3 regions of the Kitasatospora sp. MBT66 genome follow, and region 2 is predicted to be linked to each of the others. Evidence: riboswitches for the same ligand, from Rfam matches in the RefSeq annotation. Region 2 holds a riboswitch; each other region holds the start of a gene.

Evidence for each region. A riboswitch is a leader RNA that binds a small molecule or an ion and turns the genes downstream of it on or off. The one in region 2 is predicted to bind cobalamin.
Region 1: it holds a riboswitch for cobalamin, as region 2 does, so the genes downstream of both, BI06_RS54660 (prenyltransferase/squalene oxidase repeat-containing protein) here and BI06_RS55010 (prenyltransferase/squalene oxidase repeat-containing protein) in region 2, are expected to answer to the same signal.
Region 3: it holds a riboswitch for cobalamin, as region 2 does, so the genes downstream of both, BI06_RS25010 (HoxN/HupN/NixA family nickel/cobalt transporter) here and BI06_RS55010 (prenyltransferase/squalene oxidase repeat-containing protein) in region 2, are expected to answer to the same signal.

The regions. Positions count from the first base shown of each region.
Region 1 covers NZ_JAIY01000003.1:841,523-846,126, reverse strand. Annotated here, with positions in the region: gene BI06_RS05805 (hypothetical protein) at 1-513, shown strand, start outside; gene BI06_RS05800 (hypothetical protein) at 626-1,096, opposite strand; gene BI06_RS54660 (prenyltransferase/squalene oxidase repeat-containing protein) at 1,152-2,279, opposite strand; cobalamin riboswitch at 2,386-2,525, opposite strand; gene BI06_RS05790 (M4 family metallopeptidase) at 2,752-4,604, opposite strand, start outside.
Region 2 covers NZ_JAIY01000002.1:72,168-76,771, reverse strand. Annotated here, with positions in the region: gene BI06_RS55010 (prenyltransferase/squalene oxidase repeat-containing protein) at 1-1,779, opposite strand, end outside; cobalamin riboswitch at 1,931-2,064, opposite strand; cobalamin riboswitch at 2,155-2,232, shown strand; gene BI06_RS01750 (hypothetical protein) at 2,361-3,800, shown strand; gene BI06_RS01745 (hypothetical protein) at 3,913-4,263, shown strand; gene BI06_RS01740 (enoyl-CoA hydratase) at 4,326-4,604, opposite strand, start outside.
Region 3 covers NZ_JAIY01000010.1:92,774-97,377, reverse strand. Annotated here, with positions in the region: gene BI06_RS25020 (Fpg/Nei family DNA glycosylase) at 1-724, shown strand, start outside; partial or broken gene BI06_RS25015 (ArsR/SmtB family transcription factor) at 864-1,199, opposite strand; cobalamin riboswitch at 1,283-1,476, shown strand; gene BI06_RS25010 (HoxN/HupN/NixA family nickel/cobalt transporter) at 1,508-2,659, shown strand; gene BI06_RS25005 (DUF2075 domain-containing protein) at 2,731-4,590, opposite strand.

The DNA.
Region 1 (4,604 bases), on a different contig from region 2:
GAGCGACCGGCCAGCGTCAGCGGCAAGGCCCGGGTCTCGTACGCCTTCTCCCCGGACGACGAGATCTGGTTCACCGTCGACGCCCGGGCGAAGCCGTACTCCCGCCCGCTCCCGGGCACCAAGGCGCCCGACGGACTGCCCACCGACGCCGTCGGCACGGTCCGCTACTCGCACCGCGTGGCCGCCACCGGCGTGGTCTACAGCGCCGAGGCCGCGGTGGACTGCCTGAGCACCGGCGGCCCGGTCGCCACCCTGACCGCCGTCGTCACCACCTCGGACACCGGGAACGCCAACGAGAGGATCGGTCTGAGCATCTACCGGGGCAGCGGCCGCGACGGCGCCCGCCTCGGCTTCTCCTGGGGCGTGGCCAATCTCGACATGGGTCCCGACCAGAAGCCCTACCAGCCGGTGGTCGGCACCTGCATGGCCCCGGCCCCGTTCGCCCCGGTGATACGGGGCGGCTTCACCGTCCACCACGTGGAACTGGAGGCCCCGAAGGCGCCCGGCCGGTAGGGCACGGTCCGCCCGGTCGCCGGGGCGTGGCCCGCCCGACGGACACCGTGCGGACGCCGGCCGATCTCCAGGCCGAGCGTCCGCACGGAGAACCCACCGGGCGGGTCCGGGGTCAGGGCGCGGTGATGCCCGGCTGGGCACCGGCACCGAAGGACCAGCCCTCGACCTCGCCCGGGGCCGGGTTGTAGGAGCCGGCGCCGAGGTTGCTGTAGGACCACGGGCCGCCGTGCGCGGCGTGCCAGTACGACCAGTAGGCGGTGCCGGTCGGGTTGGTGCAGGTCGTCGGCAGGGTGTTGATCTTGCAGACGAAGCCCGGGAAGCGCGGGTGGAAGGCGTAGGAGAAACCGGCGCCGGTCAGGGCGGCGAGGCCGCTGGCCGGGTCCCCAGGGGCGCAGCCGGTCTCGATGCCGCCACCGAGGGCGGTGAAGTCGACGACGACGGTGACCCCGGAGCTGCCGGAGCAGGCGGCGGCCCGGGCCGGCGGGGCGGTCGCGGTGGAGACGCCGAGCAGGCCGGCGGTGAGGGCCGCGGCGGCGGCGAAGGCGCCGAGGGTACGGCGGGCGGGACGGGCGGAGGTGGTCATGGGGGTGCTCCTCGGGTGCGGCGGACGGCGGTGCGGGGTCACGGGCGGGCGACCGTCAGGGGCGCGCGGCCGGGGCCGGGCAGGCCAGGGTGGGGGCGGACGGGCGGGCGCCGTGGGCGCTGAGGCCGGCGAGGCCCTGACCGGAGAGGCCGAGGACGGCCTGAGCGGTGGCCCGGGCGGCGTTGGCGGGGTTGAAGCCGCTCGCGTCGTAGGCGACGGCGCCGCGCACGGCGGGATCGGCCGAGCAGCCCTGCTGGAGCTTCACCAGGCTGCTCCAGCCCTTGAGGCCGCTGACGAACCGGCCGCCGGGGAGCAGGGCGGCGGTGGCCAGGCCGGTGCTGTTGGCGTTGGAGGCGGTGGCACCGGCCGCGGCGAAACCGCCGTCGGTGTTCTGGTGGGCCGTCAGCCAGTCCAGGCCGGCCTTGGCCTTGGCGCTGCGGCCGGTGGCGGCGAGGGCCTGGGCCGCGAGTGCGGTGGCGTCGGTGTCGGCGGTGCAGGTGGCCTGCCCGAAGGCGACCGGGAAGCCGCCGTCGGCGCACTGGGAGGCGGCCAGGAAGTCGACGGCGGAGGCCGGGGCCCCGCCGGGGGTGCGCTGGAGGGCGATCAGGGCGAGGGACTGGCCGAAGGCGTTGCTGTAGTCGCCCCACTGGGAGCGGTCGGAGAATCGGCCGCTCGGCGTCAGGAGGGAGCGCAGCCGGGCGGGCAGGTCGACGCCGCCGAAGGCCGACGGGGCGGTGCCGCGCACCTCGGCGGCCAGCAGGAGCTTGGCGGTGGCACCGGCGTAGGCCTCGGTGGTGCCGTCGCCGAGGTAGCCGCTCAGGATCTCGGGCCGGGCGAGCCAGGCGGTGGCGCGGGCGGCGGCCTCGTCGGCGCTGCCGGCGGCGGCGAAGGCGAGCACGGCGTCGATGGTGAGGCCCTGGTCGGGGTAGGCGGTGCCGTCGAAGACCGACTCGAAGTGGTCGCCGTTGACGAGCTGGCGGGCCAGCCAGCCGGCCGCGGCGGCGTCCGGGCGGTAGGTGGCGGCGTCACCGGAGGCCGAGGAGACCGAGGAGGCCGGGGCGGTGGGGGCCGGGGCCGGGGTGGCGGCCTGGGCGGCGGTGACGGCCGGGAGGGTGGCGGTCAGGGCCAGCGCGGATATCGCGAGCAGACGGAGCGGGCGGCGGCGGAGCGCGGAGGCGGACATGCGAGGCCTTTCCGGGCCTGGGCGCACGGGCGGCCACCGGCGACCGTGCGGGGCGAGCTGCCCGACGGCTCCGGGAGCCCCTGGCCGCAGACCACGACGGGAGGAGGGGACACACACCTCCGCCGACGGGTACTCGGGCTCGCCGCCGACTGCCGTCGGCGGCCTACCGTTGCGGGTCAGCGCCGGAATTCGACCGGACTTCCCCCGACGGCGGAGTCAGAACATGACGGCTCATGATGTCGGCTCGGCTGAGAGAGGGTCAAGGCCGGTTCGGGGTCGGACCGCCGGGGGTGCGGGGCGCACCGGTCCGGTCGTGCACGGCGCGCGGCACGCGGCACGCGGCGGCCCGGTGAGGACAGGGACCCGCCCGACCGCCGCAGGGATGCGGCGGCCGGGCGGGAGACCGGGGCGGACGGGGTCCGGGCTTCGGGGTCGAGAGCCCTGGTGCGGACCCCGGGGCAGCCGCCTCCGGTCAGCAGGTGCCGGCCGCGCGCTCGCGCACGACCAGATCGGTGCGCCCCGCCGTGGCGTCCAGCCAGACCACCCGGGTCCCCCGGTCGGCCACCGGGGAGTACTGGCCGCCCCGGTTGCAGGACATCCGCTCGGGGGTGCCGCCGGTGAGCGGGAGCTGCCAGAGCTTGGGCAGGTCGGTGTTCCTGGTCTCCCCCCGCGCGGCCTCGGCGAAGGTGACCGCCCGGTCGGAGGCGGTGAGGCCGGTGATCCGGCGCGGCTCGGTGCCGGTGCCGGGCCGGGGACCGGCGGGCAGGAGGTCGGTCGCTCCGGAGCCGTCCAGCGCGCCGGAGCGGATCGTGCTGCCCTTCGTCCGGTCGAAGGGCGTCTCCACCCACAGCAGTCGGCCGCCGGCCAGTCGGAGGCTGCCGACCGCGGTCTCGCCGGCGGCGTGCGCGTCGTCCACCACGTACTGGGCGACGACCTTGCCGGCGGCGAGCGAGTAGACGGTCGGCGCACTCACGGTCCGCTCACCGACCTCCCAGCTCTCGGTCCAGGCGAGCAGGCCGTCGTGGAAGGCCAGCCCGGCGGCCCGGTGGCCCTCCGGCAGCGCGATCGGCACCACCGGAGCCCCGGCGTGGGAGAGCACCGGCCCACTGCGGCCGGTCGCGTGGTCCGTCAGCAGGAAGGCGACATCACCGCCGGAGACCCGGACGTCGGCGACGAACCGGTTCGCGCCGGGGTGGACGCTGCGCACCGGCCCACCGTTGAGCGGCCGGGCCAGCACCTCCATGCCCCAGTTGCCGTCGGCCCCCGGTCCCATCGCCACCCAGGCAGCGATCGTGCCGTCGGTGGCGGGCCAGCCGTGCGAGCGGCCGTCCTCCGGGCTGAGCCGGACGGGCTCGGCGGAGCCGGTGACGGCGCCCGTGTGGACGGCCATGCTGCCCTTGGCGCCCTTGTCCGCGGTGGCCGCCACCCAGCGGCCGGCGGCGACATCCGGTGCCACGCTCTCGGTGGAGAGTTCGCGCAGCAGCGGGCGGCTGTCCACGCCGATCCGGCGCTGCCAGCCTTCCTTGATCCCGTGGGCGTCGAAGGCCGCGGCCACGGTGCGGAGTTGGGCACGGTCGAGGCCGAGCGCGCGGCCCGCGGCGAGCACCGCGTTGCGGGCGTCGACGAAGTCGTCCAGCGGGGTGAGGTACTCGGCGAGCGCGCGGTAGACCAGGCGGTCGGCGAGCAGCGGGTCGAGGCTGCGCCGGATGTCCCACAACGCGCCGGAGACGATGGTGGAGTTGATGTGGATGCCGCCGCTGTCGACCCCGGCGGGCGCCCCGACGTAGTCCGCGACGGTGGTGCGGCGGTCGTCCAGCCGGCGGCCGGCGCAGGCCTCGGGGGTGCCGGTGCGGCAGAGGTCCTCGCCGAGCAGCGCCGCCCTGGGGTCGGTCATCGGGATGCCTCGGCCGGTCACCTCGATGGCGTTGCCGAAGTAGTCGGCGACGGCCTCGTTGAGGGCACCGGACTGGCCGAGGTCGACGAAGTCCGCGGTGTACTTGACGACGCCGTGCGTCATCTCGTGGCCGGCCACGTCGCGTGCGACGGCGAACGGGCGGAACTTGGCGCTGCCGCCCCCGTAGACCATCTTCGTGCCGTCCCAGTAGGCGTTGTCCATGGGCGCGCCGTTGCTGGTGACGTTGACGACGGAGACGATCGGTCCGGCCTTGCCGTCGATCCCTTCGCGGCCCAGGCGGTCGCGGTAGAAGTCGTAGACGGCGGCGGCGTTGAGGTGGGCGTCGGTGGCGCCGCTGGTGCCGGTGGCGGCCGGGAAGTCGGTGGTCGCCGAGGCGGCCGGGAGGACGTCGGCGGGCAGTCGGCGGAAGT
Region 2 (4,604 bases):
GATGGAGCCGCCGCCGGCGTACTCGGTGCCGATCGCGGTCCAGTCGTTGACGGTGCGGTCGTTGGCGTCCTTGCCCTGCCGGTCCAGGAAGTCGACGATCCCGCGCAGCGCGGTGTCGTCGGTGCCGGTGGCGGCGAGGGCGAAGGCGCCGTCGATGGTGAGGCCGAAGTCGGCGAAGGCCGGGAAGGCCTCGTAATAGTGGCCGTCGATCAGGCGCGCGCGGTCGGTCAGGTAGGCGCTGCCCCGGGCCGGGTCGGGGGTCCGCCCGGCGGGCGGGGTGGTGGCGCCGTCCGGGTTGTGGCGGACGGTGCCGAGGTCGGTGCCGGTCAGGGCCAGGACGGCCTGCTCGGTGGCGGCCGGGTCGGCGTCGGGCGTCGCCTCGTCGGGCCGGACGCCGCCGTCCTCGCCCTGGCGGGCGGCGATCCACGCCTTGGCGGCGGACTGCCGGGCGCCCTGGCCGACGGCCAGCAGTGCCTGGGCCGCGTGGGCGGTGCTGCCGGTGTCGCCGGGGGCACCGGCGTAGGGGGCGTAGGAGCCGTCGGCCTGCTGGCTCGCGGCGAGTTGCTCGGCGGCCTTCTTCGCCGTCGACTCCTGGTCGGCGACACCGCGCAGGGCGAGGACGGCCAGGCTGGTGGAGCCGGGGTCGGACTCGCAGTAGCCGCCCGCGACGATCATCGATCCGGCCATGCCGCCGTCGGCGCACTGGAGGACCGCGAAGCGCGCGAGCGCCGACGCGGGCGGCGTGACACCGGCGCGGCGCAGGGCGATGACCGCCCATGCCTGCGCCCAGGGCGAGGAGGCGCCGTGGAAGTCCCCGGCGGCGGTGCACTTGCCGTTCTCGCCCGGCCCGGCGCACACATGGTCGGTGAGCGCGGCGAGGAGGTCCCGGCCGCCGAAGGACCGGGGGTCGCCCTCGGTGCTCCCGGCGACGAGGGCGAGCAGGGCGGCGGCGCCGGAGTCGGGCTTGCCGGCCGGGCCGTCGGGGTACAGGTAGGCGTCGGTGTGGGCCCGGAGGAAGGCGAGGACCTTGCGCAGCGCCGGGTCCTGGGTCCCGGCGGCGGCGAGCGCGATCGCGGTCTGCGCGGTGCGGGGGTAGTCGGGGCCCTCGAAGGCCCAGTTCTCCATGTGGTCGCCGTCGACCAGGCGGGCGACCAGCCAGGCGGCCGCGGCGGCGGGGTCGCCGGTGCGGGCCGGGCCGGTCGGACTCGCCGTCGCGGTGGGCGAGGCGGACGGCGAGGCGGACGGCGAGGGCCCGGTGTTCCTGGCCCGGACCGAGTCCGGGGTGAAGGACGGCGCCCCGCTGGTGCCGCCGATGTCGGTGCCCCCGTAGACCCAGGCCTCCACCTCCCCCGGCTTGGGCTTCTGCGTCGCGGCGCCGAACTGGCTGTAGGACCAGGTCTGTTGGCCCGGAGCGGCGATCCAGTACGACCAGTACGCCGTCGCCTGCGGGGTGGTGGTGCAGGGCTCCTCGGCCGGGGTCGGGTACTGGGTGCCGCCGTTGAAGCTTCCGGTGCCCAGGCGGCAGATGAAGGCCGGTCCGTCGTGCTCGGTGCCGGCGGTGGTGAATCCGGCCTTGTGCAGCAGGTTCATGCCGGTGCTGGGGTCGGCGTCGCAGCCGCGGACGACACCGCCGCCCCAGTGGCCGAAGTCGACGGCGACGATCGCGCCGGTGGTCGTCGTGCAGTCCTCGATCGGGTCCGCGACCGCGGCCCGGGGGTTGGCGAGCAGCACCGTACCGCCCGCCGCAACCGCGACCGCCCCGGTGACCAGCAGGGACACGACTCCCCTGCCTCTGTGCCGCGTACGACTGCTGCTGACCCTCACCGGCTACTCCCTGGTCGATCGACGCGGGTGCAACGGCGCAGCCGGCAGCCCCCGACAGGCATGGGGACCGCCATGACCACGTCGTAGTCCGCGACGACGCAAGTACTTCGAGAACAGACCCCGGTCCAGGCATTCCGGCTCATCCGCCCGGGGGGGCGGATCTACGGTTGCGGGTCAGCGCCGGATTCGGACCGGCTTCCCCTGGGTGCCGAGGGTGAAAAACCGGTTCATCAGACCACGCTGCCGAACTGGGAGTCAACGGCACGTCACCTGGATCACAAGCCCTCGTCGGCGCCTACGCCGTGCGGTAGCGTCCGCGGTGGCCGAGCGGGGGAACCCGGTGCGAATCCGGGGCTGACGCGCAGCGGTGTGGGGTGCCGTCCGTCGGCGCCCCGAGTCCGAATGCCCGCCCGGCCGCGCACCACGGCGAAAGCCTGCCCACGCGAGCCGGGCGGCGGCCGCTCCGGCCGCCGTGCTCCCGCAGGGGTGCAAGGGGCCGGGGCCGGGTCGGCGCCCGCCACCCCAAGGAGTGTCCCGTGTCCTTCCTCACCTCACGCACCGCCGCCTCCCGCACCGCCGCCTCCCGCACCGCCGCCGCGGTGACCGTCCCGCTGGCGGCCGGAGCCCTGCTGCTGTCGGCCGTTCCCGCGCAGGCGACCGCCACCCCGGCCCAGACAGCCACCTCGAAGAGCACCGGCGTCACCTATCTGAAGTCCCTCCAGGCCGCCGACGGCAGCTACGTCACCGGCGGCGGGCTCTCCAACGAGTGGGCCTTCAGCGCGCTGGCGGCGGCCGGCACCGCGGCGGCGGACGTCACGCCCGGCGGGGACGCCACCAAGAACGCCCGCCTCGTCTACCGCAACCAGCTCGCCGCGCCCGCCTGGCCCAGCGCCTCGCCGGTCGTCACCGACTACGAGCGCGGCATCCTGAACGCCTACGCCGCCGGGATCGACCCCGCGCGCGTCGGGCCCGGCCGCAACCTGGTCGCGGACCTGGCCGCCTACTGGCAGACCGCCGAGCCCGGCTACTACGGCCCGTCCGCCAACTTCAACGGCACCGTCTTCGGCCTGCTCGCCCTCGGCGGCGCCAGGACCCAGAGCGGCACCAGGCGCGTGCCGCAGTCCCTGCTGGACGCCTCGGTCGCCGCCGTGCGCGCCAACCAGCACAACGACGGCGGCTGGAACTACAGCAAGGCCGCCGGCGACCCGACGGCGCTCGCCCAGGGCAGCGACATCGACATGACGGGCGCCGCCATGGCCTCCCTGTGCAGCGGCGGCGTCCCCAACACCGATGCCGCGGTGGTCGCCGCGAAGAACTTCCTCAAGGGCAAGCTGGTCGCCTCCGGTGCGTTCAACTCGATGTGGGGCGCCAACACCGACTCCAACGGCTGGGCCGTCTCCGGCCTCAACGCCTGCGGCATCAACCCCCAGGGCGCCGAGTTCACCAGCGGCGCCGGCAAGACCCCGATCGACTTCCTGATCGCCCAGCAGTTCAAGCCCGGCGGCGGCTTCAAGTACCTGCCCACCGACACCGTCCCGTCCGCCTACGCCTCCGTCGACGGTCTGCGCGCCGTTGCCGGCGCGGGCTTCACCGCCACCCCGCCCGCGCCGAGCGCGGCCGGCGAGCCGGCCTGGGCGGCCACCACCGGCTTCACGCCCGGCACCGCGGCCCGGCTGGCCCTGGTCGTCGACAACGGCACCGCCCCGCTCAAGGTCTGCGCCGTGACCTTCACGCCGACCGGCAGCACCACGACCCTCGGCGAGGTCCTGGACGCGGCCGCCACCGCGACCCCGGGCGGCTGCGTCACCACCGTCACCCCGGCCACCGGCTCCGGCACGATCACCTCGCTCAACGGCACCGCCAACAGCGGCTCGGCCACCTGGAAGGTCGACCTGGACGCCGGCACGGCCACCGCCGCCACCCGGGCCACCACGGTCCACCTGGGCGACACCGTCTCGCTGCGCTACGGCAGCTGACCGGACCTGTACGGTGCCGGGCGGAAGCGGGTCGCCCGGCACCGGCGCGGGCACAAGCACAGCGACGACGCATCCACGGCACGGCGACGGAACACCGAAGGACCACAGGGGGATGGCAGCGATGGGGATGACCGGATGGGCGGCGGGCGGTTACGTCGCCGTGGTCGGCGGGCTGGCCGCACTGGGAGGGCTGACGGAGAACGGGCGCTTCTACCTCGCGGCCGTGCTGCTCACCCTTCCGCTCGGGCTGGCCGCCCTGGTGGCCGTGTACGTGGCCCGGGGCCTGCTGACCGGCGTCGGCGGCCTGTTCACGGAGACGAGCCTGCCGGACGGCGCCGACCCGGCGTGGCTGACCGCTGGCGGGGTGGTGGCGAACACGCTGCTGTTCACGGCCGCGGCCGTGGCCACGGTGCTGCTGGTGGAACGGCTCGCCGCCCGGCGCCGGGTGTCCCGCCGTCCCTGAGCACGCCGACGTCGGTGCCCGGTCCCCTCTCGGCGAGGGGACCGGGCACCGACGTTGCAGGGTCAGTGGTGCTTGAACTCCGGCGGGCGCTTCTCGGCGAAGGCGGCCATGCCTTCCTTCTGGTCGGCGGTGGCGAAGGTGGCGTGGAAGAGGCGGCGTTCGAAGCGGACGCCCTCGGCGAGGGTGGTCTCCAGGGCGCGGTTGACGCTCTCCTTCATCATGATCGCGGCCGGTGCGGACATCGCGGCGATCGTCGCGGCGGTGGCGAGGGCCTCGTCGAGCAGCCGGTCGGCGGGGACGATCCGGGAGACCAGTCCGGCCCGCTCGGCCTCCTCGGCGTC
Region 3 (4,604 bases), on a different contig from region 2:
GCTGATCGACGGACGGGAGCTGGAGGCGGCGGAGGCCGTCGGCAAGCACCTGTTCCTCGGCTTCGGCGAGGACGCCTGGGTGCACATCCACCTCGGCCTGTACGGGGGCTTCGGCTTCGCCGCGATCGGCGACGGCCCGGTGCCGGCGCCGGTCGGGCTGGTCCGGCTGCGGTTGGAGAACGACGAGCACGTCGCCGATCTGCGCGGCCCCAACACCTGCGCGCTGATCACCGGCGCCGAGAAGGCCGCGGTGGCCGCCAGGCTCGGCCCCGACCCGCTGCGCGCCGACGCCGACCCGGAGGCCGCCTGGCGGCGGATGGCGGCCAGCCGGACGACGGTCGCCGCCCTGCTGATGGACCAGAAGGTGCTGGCCGGGGTGGGGAACGTCTACCGCGCCGAGGTGCTGTTCCGGCACGGCATCGATCCGCACCGGACGGGCCGCGAGCTGCTCCGGGCCGAGTGGGACGCGATCTGGGCCGACCTGGTCGCGCTGATGCGCGAGGGCGCCGGCGCGGGCCGCATCGACACCGTGCGCCCCGAGCACACCCCCGAGGCGATGGGCCGCCCGCCGCGGGTCGACGACCACGGCGGCGAGGTGTACGTCTACCGGCGGGCCGGGATGCCGTGCCTGGTCTGCGCCACCGAGGTCCGGGCGGAGGAGCACGCCTCCCGCAATCTGTTCTGGTGCCCGTCCTGCCAGCCGGCGGGTACCCCGGCCCGCTGACCGGGCCGCTGACCGGGCCGGCTCAGCCGGTGGCCGCGTCGTGCTCGGGGTGCTCGTCGTGCCCTGGGCGTTCCGGGTGCTCGGGGTGCTCCGGGTGCTCGTCGTGCTCGTGGTGCTCGGGGGAGTCGACGGCGCACGCGTCCAGCAGGGGGCGCAGGTTCGCGTCCACGAGCCGGTAGCGCACGACACGTCCCTCCTTCTCGCCGGTCACCACCCCGGCCGTCCGGAGCAGCCGCAGGGCCTGGGAGACGGCGGGGTCGCGCATGCCGGTGGCGACCGCCAGGTCGGTGACGGCGAGCGGCCCGGTGCGGTGCAGCGCGAGCAGCAGGGCGAGGCGGCCGGGGTCGGCGAGCAGCGAGAAGCGCTCGGCCCAGGAGCGGACGTGGGCGGTGTCGCCGATCGCCGCGATGGCCTCGCAGACCCGGTGCCCGTCGATGGTGCGGTGGCCCGCGCGGTCGGCCGGTACGAGATGCATACGGGCCATTCTCGCAGGCGGGACGCTGTGATCCTGGACACCTGCGCAGGTGCGCAGCCTTGCAAGGGTCACCGCCCGCCCCCTACGGTGTTGCCCGCCGTGGTGCTCGGGAAGACCGGTGACAGACCCCCAGGGGTCCCAGTCCGGAGCGGCCCTCGCCACTGTGATCGGGGGGAAGTGTCCGTACCCATGTCGCCACTGGGCGCCTCGCGCGTCTGGGAAGGCGGGTACGGGAGCCCCGTCAGCCAGGAGACCGGCCGCGGCATCTCACGAAGTATTTCCACGAGGTGCTGGAGCGTGATCCCAGGATGACCCTGCCCGAAACCGTCGCCGCCCCGGCGGCGCCCACCGCCCTGCCCACCTTCCGATGGCGGCGGGAGGACACCGTACGGACCGCCGGCCTGATGGCCGTGATCCTGGCCATGCACGTGGTGGCCTTCGGAACGCTGATCTTCCTGGTCGCGCCGGAGAAGTACGAGGTGGGCACCCAGGTCTTCGGGGTGGGCCTGGGCATCACCGCCTACACCCTCGGCATGCGGCACGCCTTCGACGCCGACCACATCGCGGTGATCGACAACACCACCCGGAAGCTGATGGCGGACGGCAAGCGGCCGGTCTCGGTCGGCTTCTGGTTCGCGCTCGGACACTCCTCGATGGTGGTCCTGATGGCCGCCCTGGTGGCGGGCGGCGCGCAACTGGCCAGCACCCTGATGGACGACGAGTCCACCACCCACCAGTGGCTGGGCGTGGTCGGCACCTCGGCCTCCGGGGCCTTCCTCTACCTGATCGGCGCGCTCAACCTGGCCGCGCTGTTCGGCATCCTCAAGGTCTTCCGCTCGATGCGGGAGGGCCGGTTCGACGAGGCCGAGCTGGAGGACCACCTCAACTCGCGCGGCCTGCTGGCCCGGGTGCTGAACCGGGCCACCCGCTCGATCACCCGCCCCGGCCAGATGTTCCCGGTCGGCATGGTGCTCGGCCTGGGCTTCGACACCGCGACCGAGGTCACCCTGATGGTGATGGCCGGCTCCGGCGCGGCCTCCGGCCTGCCCTGGTACGCGATCGTCTGCCTGCCGCTGCTGTTCGCGGCCGGCATGAGTCTGTTCGACACCCTGGACGGCACCTTCATGAACTTCGCCTACCAGTGGGCGTTCTCCAACCCGGTGCGCAAGGTCTACTACAACCTGACCATCACCGGACTGTCCATCGCGGTGGCGTTCATCATCGGGACCATCGAACTCGTCGGCGTCCTGCACGAGAAGCTGGACCTCACCGACCCGGTGACCGGCTGGATCGCGGACATCACCCTGGACAACGTCGGCTACGCCATCGTCGGCCTGTTCGTCGTCGTCTGGGGCGCCGCCATCGCCTACTGGCGCCTCGCCGGCGTCGAGCAGAAGTGGGCCGCCCCTGCCGCCCCCGGTTCGGCGCCCGGTTCGGCGCCCGTCGGCGGCGCCGAGTAGTCCCGCCCGGCTCACCGGCGGGCCTGTGCGGGAAGTCGGACCGACCGACTTCCCGCACAGGCCCGACGGGCTCAGCCGCCCGCGAACTCGCGGAGCTTGGCGCGGGTCTCCGCGTCGGTGGAGGTGATCACGGTGCCGATCATCCCGCGGGTCAGGAGCACCTTGTAGGTGTTCCGGATCAGCCGGTCGACCTCGGTATCGGGCGTGGACCGCGTGAACACCGGGTCCTTGGACGCCGTCCGGTCGGTCACCCAGCGATCCTGCCGCCACACGAGGTCCGGGCCGAGGATCACGCCGCTCCAGTCGTACTCGAAACCCTGGGCCGTGTACACGCAGCCGACCTGCCCGAAGCCGCCCGGATCGGTGGCCCAGAGCGCGGACGGCGGGGCTCCGTCCACCGCCGAGTCGCCGTGGACGTTCCACGGCCGGGACCAGTCGCCGATGACCACGTCCTGGGGGAGGGGCTCGCCCGGCTTCGGCTTCGTGGTCCACTTCCAGCAGTACCCGGCCGACATCCGGGCACCGAACCCTTCCGCGTTCCGGGTCTGCAGCAGCAGCTCCAGCTCCAGCGGTGAGTCGACGACCTGGAGCTCCATCCGGCCGTCCGGCTCCCAGACGGCCGGCTGCTCGTCCTGCAGGCCCAGCAGCCGTACCACCCAGCGCAGGTAGGCCTCGCTGCCGCCGCAACGGAACTGGCCGTCGAGCGGAACGACCTGACAGGACAGCCCCTTGTCCGCCGCGGCCTTCCGGATCTCGTCGACCGTGCCCATCTCACCCGGGCGCACAACCTGGTGCTCGTCCAGCAGGAACACCGGCACCCTCGCGGCGTCGATCAGCTCGTCGATCTGGGGCTTGCCCGTGCGGTTCGCGGCCTTGGTCCAACGGTTCGCCGAGGTCAGACGGATCCGGTGGGCCTCGTCGCAGACGAGCACGTCGAGACCGTTCCTATCGGCCGTCATGAAGCTGTTGAAGTACTTGAACAGCTGCTGGACCTCGGGCTTGCGCGCGCCCGCGACCTTGCGCATCGTCTTCGTGAAGGACTGGGAGCCCGTCGCGTGCAGCGCGCGGTGGCCGTCCCGGTAGAGCTCGCCCAACAGCGAGAGGGCGATCACGCTCTTCCCGCTGCCCGGCCCGCCGGTGATCACCACGACCTCCTTGTGGTCCGACTGCCGGGCCTTGCGGACCGCGCGCATCACCAGCTCGAACGCCTCGCGCTGCTCCTTCAGGAGGATGAAGTGCTCCCGCTCGCGGACCTCGGCGGCGGCGACGGCCATCAGCTGCCGGGACGGCTGGATCCGGCCCGCGCGCAGGGCGTCGCCGGCGGCGGAACCCGGCCCCGGGGCGAGCAGGGTGCGGAGGTGGTCGATCAGCCGCTCCCTGCGCTCCCCGGTGAACAGCCGCCCCTGCTGGTTCTGCTCCACCTCGTAGAGCCCGGACACACCGAACTCGGTCGCGTTGTGGAGGAACGCCACCCCCGCGACCAGGTGCTCGCGCCCGTCGAGGGCGCCGTTGAAGTCGCAGAGATAGCGGACGTAGTCGCGGACCTGCTCGACCGGGTTGAGCACCGGGCGCGGGTACGCGTCGACACGGCAGAGCGCGGGCGCGCCGTCCTCGGGCTCGGCGCCGGACCACTGCTTCAGCTCCACGACCACGTAGGACGGTTCGCCGGTCACCGGGTGGGTGCCGGCGAGGACGACGTCCGCCCGCTTGCTGCTGAGCGGGAGGGCGTACTCGATCAGCATCTCGACGTCGCCCAGGCCCGCTTCCCGCAGCGTCGCCGCGAGCACCGGCAGACTGCGCTCCCAGGAACGGACCTCGGATGCCGTCGGCCGGTGACCGTAGGAATGGAAGAACTGTTCGGCCAGACGCGCGGCGAGCGCTCCGGCACGGTGCTCGACGGTGACGGCGTCAGCGGTGGCACGGAACAGCAAGGCTTCCCCCCAGG